3 regions of the Mesorhizobium sp. KR2-14 genome follow, and region 1 is predicted to be linked to each of the others. Evidence: predicted binding sites of a transcription regulator. Region 1 holds the regulator's gene; each other region holds the start of a gene.
The links. Region 1 encodes PhoB, which activates phosphate uptake and scavenging genes when phosphate is short. Its sites were predicted from a motif close to TGTCATNNANCTGTCAT; they were not measured.

Region 1 (4,719 bases):
AGCGGCGCTGGTAGGCGAAGGATGCTTTAGTATGAACATCATGACGGAAGTGGCACTCGAGAACGCGGTGAACGACAAGATGAACGGTACGCCCAAGGAAATCATCAAGATGCGCGGCCGCAAGGTGTGCGTGTTCTATGGCGACAAGCAGGCGTTGTTCGACGTCGACCTCGACGTGCGCGAAAACCAGGTGACGGCGCTGATCGGCCCTTCGGGCTGCGGCAAGTCGACCTTCCTGCGCTGCCTGAACCGCATGAACGACACCATCGACGGCGCCCGCGTGACCGGCCAGATCACGCTGGACGAACAGGACATCTACGACAAGAGCATCGACGTGGTGGAGCTGCGCGCCCGCGTGGGCATGGTGTTCCAGAAGCCGAACCCGTTTCCGAAGTCGATCTACGAGAACGTGGCCTATGGCCCGCGCATCCACGGCCTCGCCCGCAAGAAGGCCGACCTGGATGCCATCGTCGAGACCAGCCTGAAGAAGGCCGGCCTGTTCAACGAGGTGAAGGACCGCCTGAACGAGCCGGGCACCGGGCTTTCCGGCGGCCAGCAGCAGCGCCTGTGCATCGCCCGCGCCATCGCCGTTTCGCCAGAGGTGATCCTGATGGACGAGCCATGCTCGGCGCTCGATCCGATCGCCACCGCACGCGTGGAAGAGCTGATCGACGAGCTGCGCCAGAACTACACCATCGTCATCGTCACCCACTCCATGCAGCAGGCGGCGCGCGTTTCGCAGCGCACGGCCATGTTCCATCTGGGCCAGCTGGTCGAGGAGGGCGACACCGACAAGATGTTCACCAACCCCGACGACAAGCGCACGCAGGACTACATTACCGGCCGGTTTGGCTGACTCGCGGTTGATCCGCACGCCGGACAAAGGATTGCAAAGACATGATCATGGGCAAACACACCGTCACGTCCTTTGACGAGGAACTGGGGCACATCGACCGGCTGCTGCGCGACATGGGCGATCTGGCCGGCGCCATGGTCTGTGGCGCCATCCGGGCGCTGGTCAATTCCGACAATGCGCTTGCCCAGCGGGTGATTTCCGACGACGCGGTGATGGACGCGCGCCAGCGCGAGCTGGACGACCGCGCCATCACGCTGATCGCCAAGCGGCAGCCCATGGCGCAGGACCTGCGCGCCGTGGTGGGCGCGATCCGCATGGCCGGCGACCTGGAGCGGATCGGCGACCTTGCCAAGAACATCGCCAAGCGCGTCGGCGCCGTGGGTGAGAGCGCCACGCCGCGCAGCCTCGCCCACTCCATCGAGACGATGTCGGACATGGTGCTGGAGCAGATCAACGGCGTGGTCGACAGATATGTGACCCGCCAGCCCGAAGGCCTGAAGGCGCTGCGCGCGGCGGACGAGAACATCGACGTGAAGTACACCTCCGTGTTCCGCGAGCTGCTGACCTACATGATGGAGGATCCGCGCAACATCACCGCCTGCACGCATCTTCTGTTCTGCGCCAAGAACCTCGAGCGCATCGGCGACCATGTCACCAACATCGCCGAGAACGCCTACTATGTGATGACTGGCCAGCAGTTGCCGCCCAACCGGCCGAAGTTCGACGAGACCTCGCTTTCGGCGCCGGAATCGACGACCTGAGCGGGAGACCGGAAAAGTGATGATCGCCCCGAAAATCATGGTAGTGGAGGACGAGGAGCCGCTGGGCGTCCTGCTCCGCTACAATCTGGAATCGGAAGGCTATCAGGTCGAGGTCGTGCCACGTGGCGACGAGGCGGAAATCCGCCTGCAGGAGAATGTGCCCGACCTTCTGGTGCTGGACTGGATGCTGCCGGCGGTCTCCGGCATCGAACTGTGCCGCCGCCTGAGGATGCGCCCCGAGACCGAGCGCCTGCCCATCATCATGCTGACGGCGCGCGGCGAGGAGAGCGACCGCGTGCGCGGCCTTTCCACCGGCGCCGACGACTATCTGGTCAAGCCGTTCTCGACGCCGGAATTCATGGCGCGGGTGAAGGCGCTGCTGCGCCGCGCCAAGCCCGAGGTTCTGTCCAGCGTGCTGAAGGTGGGCGACATCATGCTCGACCGCGAGGCGCACCGCGTCTATCGCGGCAAGAGCGAGATCAAGCTCGGGCCCACCGAATTCCGCCTGCTGGAATTCATGATGCGCCACCCCGGCCGCGTCTTCTCGCGCGGGCAGCTGCTCGACAATGTCTGGGGCGAGACGATCTATATCGACGAGCGCACGGTGGACGTGCATGTGGGCCGCCTGCGCAAGGCGATCAATCCCGGCAACCTGCCGGATGTGATCCGCACCATCCGAGGCTCGGGCTACGCCATCCGCGAGGACTGAGCCCGGCCCGGCCGCCGCTCAAGCCGCGCCCGCGGCGCTTAGCGGCGCAGGGCCCGGCGCGAAGATTTCGCGGTCAAGGAAGGTGAGGGCGGTCATTGTGCAGCCTTCGCGGATCAGCGGCCGTTCGTTCGGCAAGGTGTCGAAGGAGATCGCCTTGTTGTGCTGGCCGCCCGCGGTCTTGTCGATAGCTGAGCGCAGCGCCGGCTCGATGAGGTCGAAGGCGGTCGCGCCGATGCCGACCAGCGCGACGGGTGCGGGGTCGATCAGCGCAAACAGGCTGCCGAGGCCGAAGCCGATGGCTTCGCCGGCGATGCGGAAGGCCTCGCGCTCCGGGCCGTCGGCCGCCCGCGCCCTGTCGGCCATGGCGCGTATCTCTTCGTCCGAAATGTCTGCCAGCGGCGCCTGGTCCTCGCTTTGGCCCCGCGCATTGCGCCAGATGGCGTAGTTGCCGGCATAGGCTTCCACGCAGCCGCGCCGGCCGCAGCGGCACAGCGCCCCGTCGGGCCGGTGGATCATGTGGCCGAACTCGCAGCCCGACGATTGCGTGCCGGTGAACAGCTCCCCCTTCAGCACCATGCCCATGCCGATGCCGTGCGAGAGCAGGATGGCGATGAAGTCGTTGCGGTAGCGCTCGGGCTTTCGCCAGCGCAGCGCCACCGCGATCATGTTGCAGTCGTTCTCCACGGTGGCGGGGATGCCGGTGGCGGCTTCGATCCGGTCGGCGAATTCGAGATGCGCGTGCGGCGTGATCGGCGACCACAGCATCATGCGCGAGCCGGCATCGGTGATGCCCTGCACGGCCATGCCGATGCGCAGCACGCGATGGCCTACGGCCCGGCGGGCCTCGACCTGCCGGCGCACCATGGCGACGCAGTCGCCGAGCAGCGCTTCGCGCCCGGTGGCCAGCGTCTCCAGCCGGCGCTCTTCCGATGCGACCACCTGCCCGGCGTAGTCGACCACGGCGACCGACAGGAAATTGAGCGACAGCACCACGGTGATGACTTCGGCAGCTTCCGGGGCGAGGCCGAGCGCTACCTGCGGGCGGCCGCGCTTCGAGCTTGCGGCTTCAGCCGCCTTTTCGGCGAGGATGCCTTCGGCGATGAGGTCGGCGGAAATGGCCGAGATGGTGGAATGGCTGAGGCCCGTGGTCCCCGCGATCTCGGTGCGGGACGGCTGGCCCGCGCGCCGCACGGCCGCGATGACCATGGCGCGGTTGCGCTTGCGCAGATCGTCGTGACGGATCGCCACCGGCATTTCGGCATTTCCTCCCGGAGCCTTGTTGCGCTGCGCAGATTCCAGTTCGCGTGCGCCGCGTCAACCTTCGGCGGGATGTTGACAGAACTTCAGGGTTACGACACTATTTTTTCGAGGTTCGAAATAATAGCCTCGACAAGGGCCCCAGGCCATCGTCATCGCGCCCTGGAGGGGGCGCAGGGAGGAAATCATGAAGATGTTTGCAACCGCCTTGCTGGCGGGTGTCGCGCTGTCGGTGTCGCTGGCAGGCGTGGCGCAGGCGAAGGACAAGATCATCGGCGTTTCCTGGTCGAACTTCCAGGAGGAGCGCTGGAAGACCGACGAAGCGGCGATCAAGGCCGCGCTCGAAGCTTCGGGCGACAAATACATTTCCGCCGACGCCCAGTCCTCGGCGGCCAAGCAGCTGACCGACGTGGAAAGCCTGATCTCGCAGGGCGCCAACGCGTTGATCATCCTGGCGCAGGACGCCAGCGCCATCGGGCCGGCGGTCGAGAAGGCCGTGGCCGAGGGCATTCCGGTGGTGGGCTACGACCGCCTGATCGAGAACAAGGATGCCTTCTACCTGACCTTCGACAACAAGGAAGTAGGCCGCCTGCAGGCCAAGGCCGTCTATGCCGTGAAGCCTGAAGGCAACTACGTCTTCATCAAGGGCAACGGCGCCGACCCGAACGCCGACTTCCTGTTCGCCGGGCAGATGGAAGTGCTGAAGGAGGCCATCGGCGCCGGAAAGATCAAGAATGTCGGCGAGGCCTATACCGACGGCTGGCTGCCGGCCAACGCCCAGAAGAACATGGAGCAGTTCCTGACCGCCAACGACAACAAGGTCGACGCGGTGGTGGCCTCCAACGATGGCACCGCCGGCGGCGCGGTGGCCGCGCTCGAGGCACAGGGCCTGGCCGGCTCGGTGCCGGTTTCGGGCCAGGACGGCGATCATGCCGCGCTCAACCGCATCGCGCTCGGCACGCAGACCGTGTCGGTGTGGAAGGACTCGCGCGAGCTTGGCAAGGCCGCGGCCGAGATCGCCGCACAGCTCGCCGACGGCAAGAAGATGGATGAGATCCCGAACGCGACCAAGTGGTCGGACGGCCCCAGCAAGGTCGAGATGACCTCGGTCTTCCTCAAGCCGATGCCGATCACCA
Region 2 (4,719 bases), on a different contig from region 1:
CGGTCGAACAGGCGGTGACCACGGCATGGTTCGGACCCTTGAGCCCGTGCCGTATCGAAACCTGCCCCGAAACCAGATTGATGATGTTGCCCGGGATGAAGAACGGGCTGATGCGGCGCGGGCCACGGTCGTGCAGGGTGAGCGCGTTTTCCGCGATCCCCTCGATACCGCCAATGCCCGAGCCGATCATCACGCCGGTGGCATACTGCTCTTCCGGCGTCTTGGGCTGCCAGCCCGAATCCTTCAGCGCCTCGTCGGCGGCCGCGATCCCGTACAGGATGAAGTCGCCGATCTTGCGCAGTTCCTTCGGCTCGAGAACGGCCTCGGGATTGAAGGTATTGCCGCTGCCATCGCCCCGCGGGATCACGTTCGCGATCTTGCAGGCAAGATCCTCGACTTCAAAATGGGTGATCCGGCGGGCGGCACTCCGACCGCTCAGAAGCTCTCTCCAGCCATGCTCCACGCCAACGCCAAATGGCGAAAGCAGACCCATGCCGGTGACGACAACACGCCTCATAGCGGTATTCTCGGAATGCTGGGCTATTATGGCTTCAGGCCGAGGCCTTGTCGATGTACTTGACGGCGTCGCCGACGGTCAGGATCGTCTCGGCCGCGTCGTCCGGAATCTCAACGCCGAACTCTTCTTCGAAAGCCATGACGAGTTCGACCGTGTCCAGGCTGTCGGCGCCCAGATCATCGATGAAGCTGGCGCCTTCGGTTACCTTGTCGGCTTCGACGCCGAGATGTTCGACAACGATCTTCTTGACGCGCTCTGCGGTGTCACTCATTTGGGCATCCTCGTCTTAAATTTGTCTGTCTTCGTTAACGGCACGCATGCCGGTAATCAAGTTGAAAGATATTCCCCCTAGGGAACGTGGCTACGGCGGCAGGGCGCGAGCCCTTGCCGCCGTACGTTCCTGGCGGCATTACACGAAAACTGGGCAACGTCCAATGCGAAAACGCCCTTTTCGTGCGGTTCGCGGGGCCTGTGTACAGAAATTGCGCCTTGCGTTGCTTTTTCCAAGACCCCGTCGCCACTCCCTTAGATCATCGCCATACCGCCATTGACGTGAATGGTCTGGCCGGTCACGTAGGCCGCCTCATCGGAAGCCAGATAGACGACAGCCGAAGCAACTTCCGCGCCGGTGCCCATGCGTTTGGCGGGGATGGCACCCATGATGGCCTCCCTCTGCTTGTCGTTCAGCTTGTCGGTCATTGCTGATTCGATGAAGCCGGGGGCGACGCAGTTGACGGTGACGTTGCGGGTGGCGATCTCCTGGGCCAGCGACTTGGAAAAGCCGATCAGGCCGGCCTTGGAGGCGCAGTAGTTGGCCTGACCGGGGTTTCCGGTGACGCCCACAACCGAGCTGATGTTGATGATGCGGCCATTGCGGCGGCGCATCATCGGGTGGGTCAGCTCGCGCGTCAGGCGGAATACGGCCGTCAGGTTGACCTCCAGGACAGCATCCCAATCGGCGTCGGACATGCGCACGAACAGGCCGTCCTTGGTGATGCCCGCATTGTTGACCAGGATGTCGACGCCTTCGAGTTCGGCTTCGACCTTCTGGCCCAGCGCCTTCACCTCGTCGCGGTCAGACAGATTGGCCGGAAACACCTTCACGCGCTCGCCAAGCTCGGCGGCCAGCGCCTCCAGCTTCTCGGCGCGGGTGCCGTGCAGGCCCACGGTGGCGCCCTGCGCGTGCAGCGCGCGGGCAATCGCCTCGCCAATGCCGCCGGTGGCTCCGGTAACGAGTGCCTTGCGGCCGGTCAGATCGAACATTTTTGACTCCATCTCAAGAGCGCACCCTTCACACGGGTGGGGTCATTGGTTCTCGATTGTTCAGGCCAGCGCCGCAACCGCCGCTTCGACGTCGGCTGGCGTATTGATCGCGCTGGTGGCGATTTCCTTGTCGATGCGCCGGGCAAGACCCGAGAGCACCTTGCCCGAGCCCACTTCATATAGCGTCTTCACGCCATTGGCGCCGAACCATTCAACCGTCTCGCGCCAGCGCACGCGGCCGGTGACCTGCTCGACCAGGCGGGCGACGATCTCGTCCGGGTCGCTCAGCGGCTGGGCGACGACATTGGCCACCACCGGCACCACCGGCGCCGGCTTGGCTACGCCCGCCAGCGCCTCGCGCATGGCATCGGCCGCCGGGCCCATCAGGGCGGAGTGGAAGGGTGCCGACACCGACAGCATCAGCGCGCGCTTGGCGCCCTTTTCGGTGCAGAGCTTTGCGGCGAGCTCGACGGCCGCCTTGGCACCGGAAATCACCAACTGACCACCGCCATTGTCATTTGCGATCTGGCAGACCGAGCCCTTGGCCGCCTCGGCGCAGGCAGCTTCCACATCGGCCTGCTCCAGCCCGATGATGGCAGCCATGGCGCCCTCGCCCACCGGAACCGCAGCCTGCATGGCATTGCCGCGAATGCGCAGCAGCCGCGCCGTATCTGCGATGGAGAACATGCCGGCTGCCGCGAGCGCCGAATATTCGCCCAGCGAATGGCCGGCGACATAGGCGACCTTGTCCTTCAGCGAGAAACCGCGCGCTTCCATGGCGCGCAGCGCCGCAAGCGACACCGCCATCAGCGCCGGCTGGGCGTTGGCGGTCAAGGTCAGGGTTTCCTCGGGGCCTTCCCACATGATCTGCGAGAGCTTCTGGCCCAGCGCCTCGTCGACTTCCTCGAACACCGCGCGGGCCTCGGGGAAGGCATCCGCAAGGTCTTTGCCCATGCCCACGGCCTGGCTGCCCTGCCCCGGAAAGGTGAATGCGACGGCCATGACAGGCTCCCGGAATTAGTTTCACTCGATGGCCGTGTGGCGCAAGGAAGGCCGGAAAGTCAAGGCCGCGCGCAGTATCTGCCCGAGCAAAAGCGCCTCGCGAGAGGACGAAAACCGCTGCACGTCGCGGCCATCGCCTACCCGGCACGAGCAGAGCGGACGCCTCGCACACGCTTGGGTCACTACGCTGTAATGGAGATTTGAACTCGCCAGATCCCAACGGCTGTCTAGCTTTTGTGACAATTAGATGACAGTGAGATGACACATTCTTGCATCGGGTGAGGTTTTGGAGTTGGCAAACCAGTTTGCAGCGGCACGGTCTGCCTCGGAATATGACGAGAAGCGCATGCTGCGCGGGCACAAGGCCGGCGCGATTCGCTTTGCCGGCACGCTGCTGCTGACGCTTGTGATCTCGGCCTTGCTGGTGTTCTGTGTCGAGCTGATAGTGCGGGGTTCGTTCTCGCAGACGCTCGACTTCTTCCGCCAGCCGTTCCGACCTAGCTGGACGACGGTCGGCCTCTTTGCGCTGCTGCTTATCTTGCTCGACGCCCTGCTCGGCCGCGCGCATCACGCCTTGCTGCTCGTTGCGCCGCTGGCCCTGCTCCTCGCCTTCCTCGCGCACCAAAAGTCCTTCTATCTCGGCGACCCGCTTTATCCGACCGACTTTCTCTATGCCCGTCAGATCATGGAACTGATGCCTTTGCTGGCGCGGGACCGGCCGCTGATGGCGGTTGGCTTGGCGGCTGGCGGCCTCGCGGCCTTCTTGCTGCTGGTGGCCTGCTGGAAGTACTGGCACCGCCGGGCGCCGGTGCTTTCATTCCATGGCCGCGCCGCGCGACTGGGGGTGGCACTGCCGGCGCTGGTCTTCTTCGGCTCGATAATGGACTACGCGACCTTTTCCTGGGCGCGTGACCGGCTGCAGATCATCCCCATGATGTGGGACCAGAAGGAGAACTACAACAGCAACGGCTTTGCGATCGCCTTCGCCCTCAACTTGCCGATGGCAAAGGTTTCGGCACCGGCGGGCTATTCGGCGCAGGCCGTCGAGGCAATCGCCAGCCCGGCAGCCGCGGCGACTGTCCTGCCGAACGAACCGGCGGACATCATCATCGTCATGAACGAGTCGTTCTGGGATCCGACGCGGCTGCCCGGCATCGTCATCAGCCCCGACCCGATTGCCACCACGCGGGCCCTGCAATCCGGCCATGTCTTCTCGCCCGAATTCGGCGGCATGACCGCCAATGTCGAATTCGAGGCGCTGACCGGCTTTTCGAACGCCTTCCTGCCCTATGGCAGCATCCCCTACCAGCAATATGTGCGCCGTCCCATTCCCTCGCTGGCCAGCTTCCTGCGCTCCGAGGGCTACGACACCCGTGCCTTCCATCCTTTCGCCGGCTGGTTCTGGAACCGCACCCCGGTCTACCAGGCCTTCGGCTTCGAGCATTTCATGTCGCAGGAAAACCTGCCGACGCTCGAGAGCCGCGGACCTCTCGCTTCCGACGCGGCGCTGATCGAGGAAATGATCCGCCAGGCGGATGCCGCCGAAAAGCCGTTCTTCTTCTTCTCCGTGACGTTGCAGAACCACGGCCCCTATGCGGCCGGTCGCTACTCGGACCCAAGCCATACGGTCTCTGGCGACGTGAGCAAGAAAAGCCTGGACAGCATTCTGAGCTTTAGCGAAGGCGCCGCCGACGGCGATCGGGCTCTGGCCCGGCTGCTCGAATGGGCAGGGAAGCGCGACCGCCACACCATCATTGCCATGTTCGGCGACCATCTGCCGCCGCTCGGGCCGGTCTATGTCGAGACCGGCTTCATGCAAGGCAATGTCGCCAAGCGCCTGGCGCCTTTGGAAGAAATGAGCGTCCAGCACGAGACGCCGCTGGTGGTGTGGTCGAACCGCACCGGCCCAGCGAAAGACCTCGGCTCGATCAGCCCGG
Region 3 (4,719 bases), on a different contig from region 1:
TCGGCCGGCAGGGCGGTGAGCTCGACATCGCCGGAAAAGACGCGGCCGGATGCCTCGAAGGCCGAGGACAAAAACCCGCCAATATAGGCGAGCAGGGTCGATTTTCCGGAACCGGACGGCCCCATTACGGTCAGCACCTCGCCGGGCGCAACGCGATGCGTCACCGAAACGAGCGTTTGCCCGTTCAGTGCGATCGTCACGTCGTCCAGGAAGAGCCCGTTCTTGGCCATCACCCCACCGGTTTTTTGTCCTTGCGCCGCATGGCGGAGAAGCCTTCACACCCGCATGGCGCGGCGGTGCCGGAATATCAGCGCGGGTACGATCGTTGCAACCGCAAAGCCGATCGCCGGCAGGACCATCTGCACGAAGGCGTAGACGCCGATGATGCGGCGGTTGCCGCCCGAAGCCAGCGCCACAGCCTCGGTGGTGATGGTTTCGAGCCTCCCGGCACCGATGAGCACGGTGGGCAGATAGAGCCCGATGGAGACCGCGAAGCCGACGGCAGCCGCAACCAGAATGGCGCGCAGCAGCATCGGCAGGCGGACGGAAAAGAGCGTGCGCAGGCGCGACTTGCCAAGCCCGGCGGCGACGGCCTCGAAGCGCGGATCGAAGGCGCGCCACGGGTCGGCGAGCGAGAGGAACACATAGGGCATTACGAAGAGGAGATGCACCAGCACCAGCGCCGGCAAGCTGGCGACCGTGCCGCTGACAACGAACAAAAACTGCAGGCCGAACAGGAACGCGACCTGCGGCACGATCAGCGGCAGATAAATCAGCCACAGCGCGCGGCGGCCAGCGATGCGGCCGGTGCGGTTTTCGTTGATGAGGCAAAGCAGGGTGAGCGCCACGGCAATCAGCGTCGAGAGCGTGGCGACCAGCAGCGTGGTGGCAAGCGGGCCCGCGATGCGCGGCGCAGCGGCGATCCAGCTTTTGAGGACAAAACTGTCGGGCAGCACATTGGGGAATTGCCACAGCCCGGCGACCGACCACAGCGCCAGCGTGGCCAGGCCGGCGAAAACGGCAAGCGCGGCGAGGAACATGCCGGCAAGGGCGGCGCGGCCTGCCCACGCATCGCGGCGAAAGCGCAAACTCCGCGCGCAGGCATGGTCGCGCAGCCCTGCGCCCAGCCGCTCGAGCCCGATCCAGACAAGGATGGCAGCGCCCGTCACGGCAAGCTGCAGCAGCGCGCCGGCGGAGGCAAAAAAACGCATCGACAGCTCGGGATCGTTCATCCAGCGCAAGAGCCGCACGGCGAAGGGCGCGGGCGTGGTGGGGCCGAGGATGATTGCGACATCGACCACCGAGCTGGAGAATGCAATGACCGCAAAGACCGCCAGCCTGATCTGCCGGTAGATCGGCGGCCAGACGCCATAGACAAAACCGGCGATGCGGCCATAGCCAAGCGATGCCGAAAGCCTGCGCGTGCGCAAAAGATCGACCTGCGGCAGGGCGGCCAGCGCGATTAGCAGCAAGAAGGGGATTTCCTTCACCACCAGTCCCGCCATCATCGACAGGCCGAGCAGATCGTTGACGATCAGCAGGTCGGGCGGTTGTTGCCAGCCGGTGAGGTCGGGTGAGACCAGTCGCGCGATCATGCCCGACGGCGCGATGAGGAAGGCCAGCCCGAAGGCCGCCGCTGCGTGGGGCACCGACAGGAGCGGCGAGACGAGATGCTGGATGCGCGAAAAGATTCTTGTGCCGGCAAAGGCGGCGATGAATAGCGCGACAGTGCCGAGAGATATGGCGGCGGTGACCAGCCCCGCCGCGAGGCTGAGCAGCACCGACGTGGCAAGGCCGGGCTGGGAGAGGAGTTTTGTCACATGCGCCAGCGTGAAGGCTTCGCCGCCCAGCACCGGCAGGTAGCCGAAGGCCGGCAGCAGCGTGCCGGCAAGCCCGGCAAGGATCGGGCCGGCCAGGAGCAGGATCGCCAGCGGCGGGCCGAGCCGGGCTAGCATGGCGATGAAGCTTCGCGTGGAAACGGAGGCGCTCTACGTTGCCCCCCTCTGCCCTGCCGGTTAGGGCCGTCGAATATGGAAGCAAATATGCACCTGGCCGGTGCGTTACCCCCACCCCTAACCCCTCCCCACAAGGGGGAGGGGGACGAATTCGTCGCCATCAGCGCTAAAACCGGGACGGTTGATATGGTTCGGCTGAGCAGCCAAGATCCCCCTCCCCCTTGTGGGGAGGGGTTAGGGGTGGGGGTCATTTCAAATGCAATCTCCCCGCCACAAAGAGAAAGATTGGCAGCCATGGGACGCCGTCCCTCCAGCAAGCGCTGTGACGCCGGAGAAACCACCTCGCCCGCTCCTAATCCCCCACCCCGTAACGCCGCTTCCATTCCGCCTCCAGCCGCACCATCCAGCTCGGGTGCGGCTCGTCGATGGCAGGGCCGAGCTGGTCCGGCTTCAGCGTGGCGACGCCAAGATCGAGCGCCTCGAAACGGGCGCGGTCGGCGGCGTCGAGCTTGGCCATCGAAAGCACCGTCGGGTCGCCCCACACTTTCGGGTCCTGCTTGCGGGCCTGCGCTTCGGGCGAGAGCAAAAAGTCGGCCACCACCAGCGCGCCGGCCTTGGCCGAGGCGTTGAAGGGAATGGCGACGAAATGGGTGTTGGCCAGCGTGCCGGCCGGGAAGGTGAAGGAGCGCACCGTGCCGGGCAGTTCGCCATTGGCGATGGCGCTGGAAGCTTCTGAGGGATTTAAGGCGAAGACGATGTCGAGCTCGCCATCGGCCAGAAGCTGCTTCATCGCCGGATAGTTTTGTGGGAATGCGCGCCCCGAGCGCCACAGAGCCGGCTTGAGCTCATCGAGATAGGCGAACAGCGGCGCCGTGACCTCAGCGAACGTCGCCTCGTCGACCGGCTTCTGCAGCACCGAGCGATCGGCCACCAGCTCGGACAACACCTGCTTGAGGAAGCTCAGGCCCATGAAATCCGGCGGCTGCGGATAGGAGAAGCGGCCGGGATGCGCCCTCGCCCAGGCGAGCAGTTCCCTGGCCGATTTCGGCAGGCCGGCAGGGTCGGTGCGGGCGGTGTCATAGAAGAACACCAGCTTGGCCATGCCCCACGGGCTTTCCAGCCCCTCCACGGGGACCGTGAAGTCGGTGCGGATGGTGGACTTGTTCTCGACGTCGACATAGTTCCAGTTGGGCAGCTTTTCTGCCCAGCCGGGCGACATCAAAAGGCCCTGCCGCTTCATCGAGGCAAAATTCTCGCCGTTGATCCAGATGAGGTCGACGGTGCCGCTCTCGTTGCGGCCGGCCGCCTTCTCGGCCACCACCTTGGCAACCGCATTGGCGGTGTCGTCGAGCTTCACATGGACGAGCTTGACGCCATAGCGCTTCTGCAGCTCGGCGCCCGCCCATTCGAGATAGGAGTTGATGTTTTCGGCGCCGCCCCAGGCGTTGAAATAGACCGTCTCGCCCTTGGCCTGCGCCAAAACCTCGTCCCACTTCGCCGGATCGGGATTGCCGGCCAATGCCTGAAGCGTCAGTGCGAAAAGCGCGGCGGCAGCGGCAAGCAGTCGTTTCATCGAGATTCCCCTGTCCACGCGGCATTTCCGCAGGCGATTGAGCATCCTGACCAAATAGCGGTCAATGCGGCCGGGCTGTCCGGCGGATGACTTGCGGCGAGTTGTCTGGTATCTCCGACAAATATCAACCGTGCTTTCGTCAATCCGTCATGCAAATCGCCTAAGGCATCGCCGCAGGCGAGGATAACACCGATGCGTTATGCAATCTATTTCACACCGGGCCCCGACGATGCGCTAACTCGCATCGCAGCGAACTGGCTTGGCCGCGACCCCTTTACCGGCGCCGCCCATGAGGCCCCGGCCAACGGCCGTCTGTCGGCGACGGAGGTGGCGTTTCACACCGCGGCGCCGCGCCGCTACGGCTTCCATGCCACGCTGAAGGCGCCGTTTCGGCTGGCCGACGGCGAGAGCGAAGCCACGCTGGACGAGGCGCTGGCCGACTATGCCGCCACGCTGGAGCCGGTGGTGCTGCCGCGCCTGGTGGTGGGGCAGCTGGACGGCTTCTTCGCGCTGGTGCCGGGCGAGGCTTCGCCCGCGCTCAACCGATTCGCCGGCGACATCGTCTCGGCCTTCGAGCCCTTTCGCGCGCCGCTGACCGACGCTGAAATCGAGCGCCGCAACCCGGACGCCCTGAGCCAGGCGGAATTCCGCAACCTGTGCCAGTGGGGCTACCCCTACGTCTTCGACAGCTTCCGCTTCCACATGACGCTGACCGGCCGCGTCGGCGCCGAGGAAGCCCCCCGGCTGCGCGCTACCATCGACGAGATGTTCGCCGCGGAGCTCGAGCTCCCCTTCGCCGTGGACAGGCTGGCCCTGTTCGTGGAGCGCGAGCCCGGCGCCCCCTTCATCGTGCATTCCCACTACGCGCTCGGCCGCCACACCGAAAGAAAGACCGCCTGACATGACGACCGAAACGACACTCACCAATGCCCGCATCGTGCTTGCCGACGAGATCGTCGACGGCTCGGTGCTGATCCGCGATGGCAAGATTGCCGATGTTTCCAGCGGCGCGACCCGCGCGGGCGAGGACCTGGAGGGCGACTTCCTGATCCCCGGCCTGGTGGAACTGCACACCGACCACCTCGAAGGGCACTATTCGCCGCGGCCCAAGGTGCGCTGGAACCCGATCGCCGCGGTGCTGGCGCATGACGCGCAGGTGGCCACCTCCGGCATCACCACCGTGTTCGACGC

Region 2: a site for PhoB is predicted at 3,030-3,046, ahead of ABLE86_RS08030 (LTA synthase family protein). Genes of this name have one in related genera too.
Region 3: a site for PhoB is predicted at 3,663-3,679, ahead of ABLE86_RS10210 (DUF1045 domain-containing protein). Genes of this name have one in related genera too.

What each region holds. Positions count from the first base shown of each region.
Region 1 covers NZ_JBDZDR010000007.1:104,739-109,457, forward strand. The annotation lists gene pstA (phosphate ABC transporter permease PstA) at 1-14, shown strand, start outside; gene pstB (phosphate ABC transporter ATP-binding protein PstB) at 32-856, shown strand; gene phoU (phosphate signaling complex protein PhoU) at 904-1,617, shown strand; gene phoB (phosphate regulon transcriptional regulator PhoB) at 1,637-2,326, shown strand; gene ABLE86_RS17685 (ROK family protein) at 2,345-3,580, opposite strand; gene xylF (D-xylose ABC transporter substrate-binding protein) at 3,771-4,719, shown strand, end outside.
Region 2 covers NZ_JBDZDR010000002.1:730,659-735,377, reverse strand. The annotation lists gene fabF (beta-ketoacyl-ACP synthase II) at 1-517, opposite strand, end outside; gene ABLE86_RS08045 (acyl carrier protein) at 552-788, opposite strand; gene fabG (3-oxoacyl-[acyl-carrier-protein] reductase) at 1,043-1,780, opposite strand; gene fabD (ACP S-malonyltransferase) at 1,841-2,782, opposite strand; gene ABLE86_RS08030 (LTA synthase family protein) at 3,129-4,719, shown strand, end outside.
Region 3 covers NZ_JBDZDR010000003.1:254,077-258,795, reverse strand. The annotation lists gene ABLE86_RS10225 (ATP-binding cassette domain-containing protein) at 1-230, opposite strand, end outside; gene ABLE86_RS10220 (ABC transporter permease) at 276-1,955, opposite strand; gene ABLE86_RS10215 (ABC transporter substrate-binding protein) at 2,308-3,528, opposite strand; gene ABLE86_RS10210 (DUF1045 domain-containing protein) at 3,721-4,428, shown strand; gene ABLE86_RS10205 (alpha-D-ribose 1-methylphosphonate 5-triphosphate diphosphatase) at 4,430-4,719, shown strand, end outside.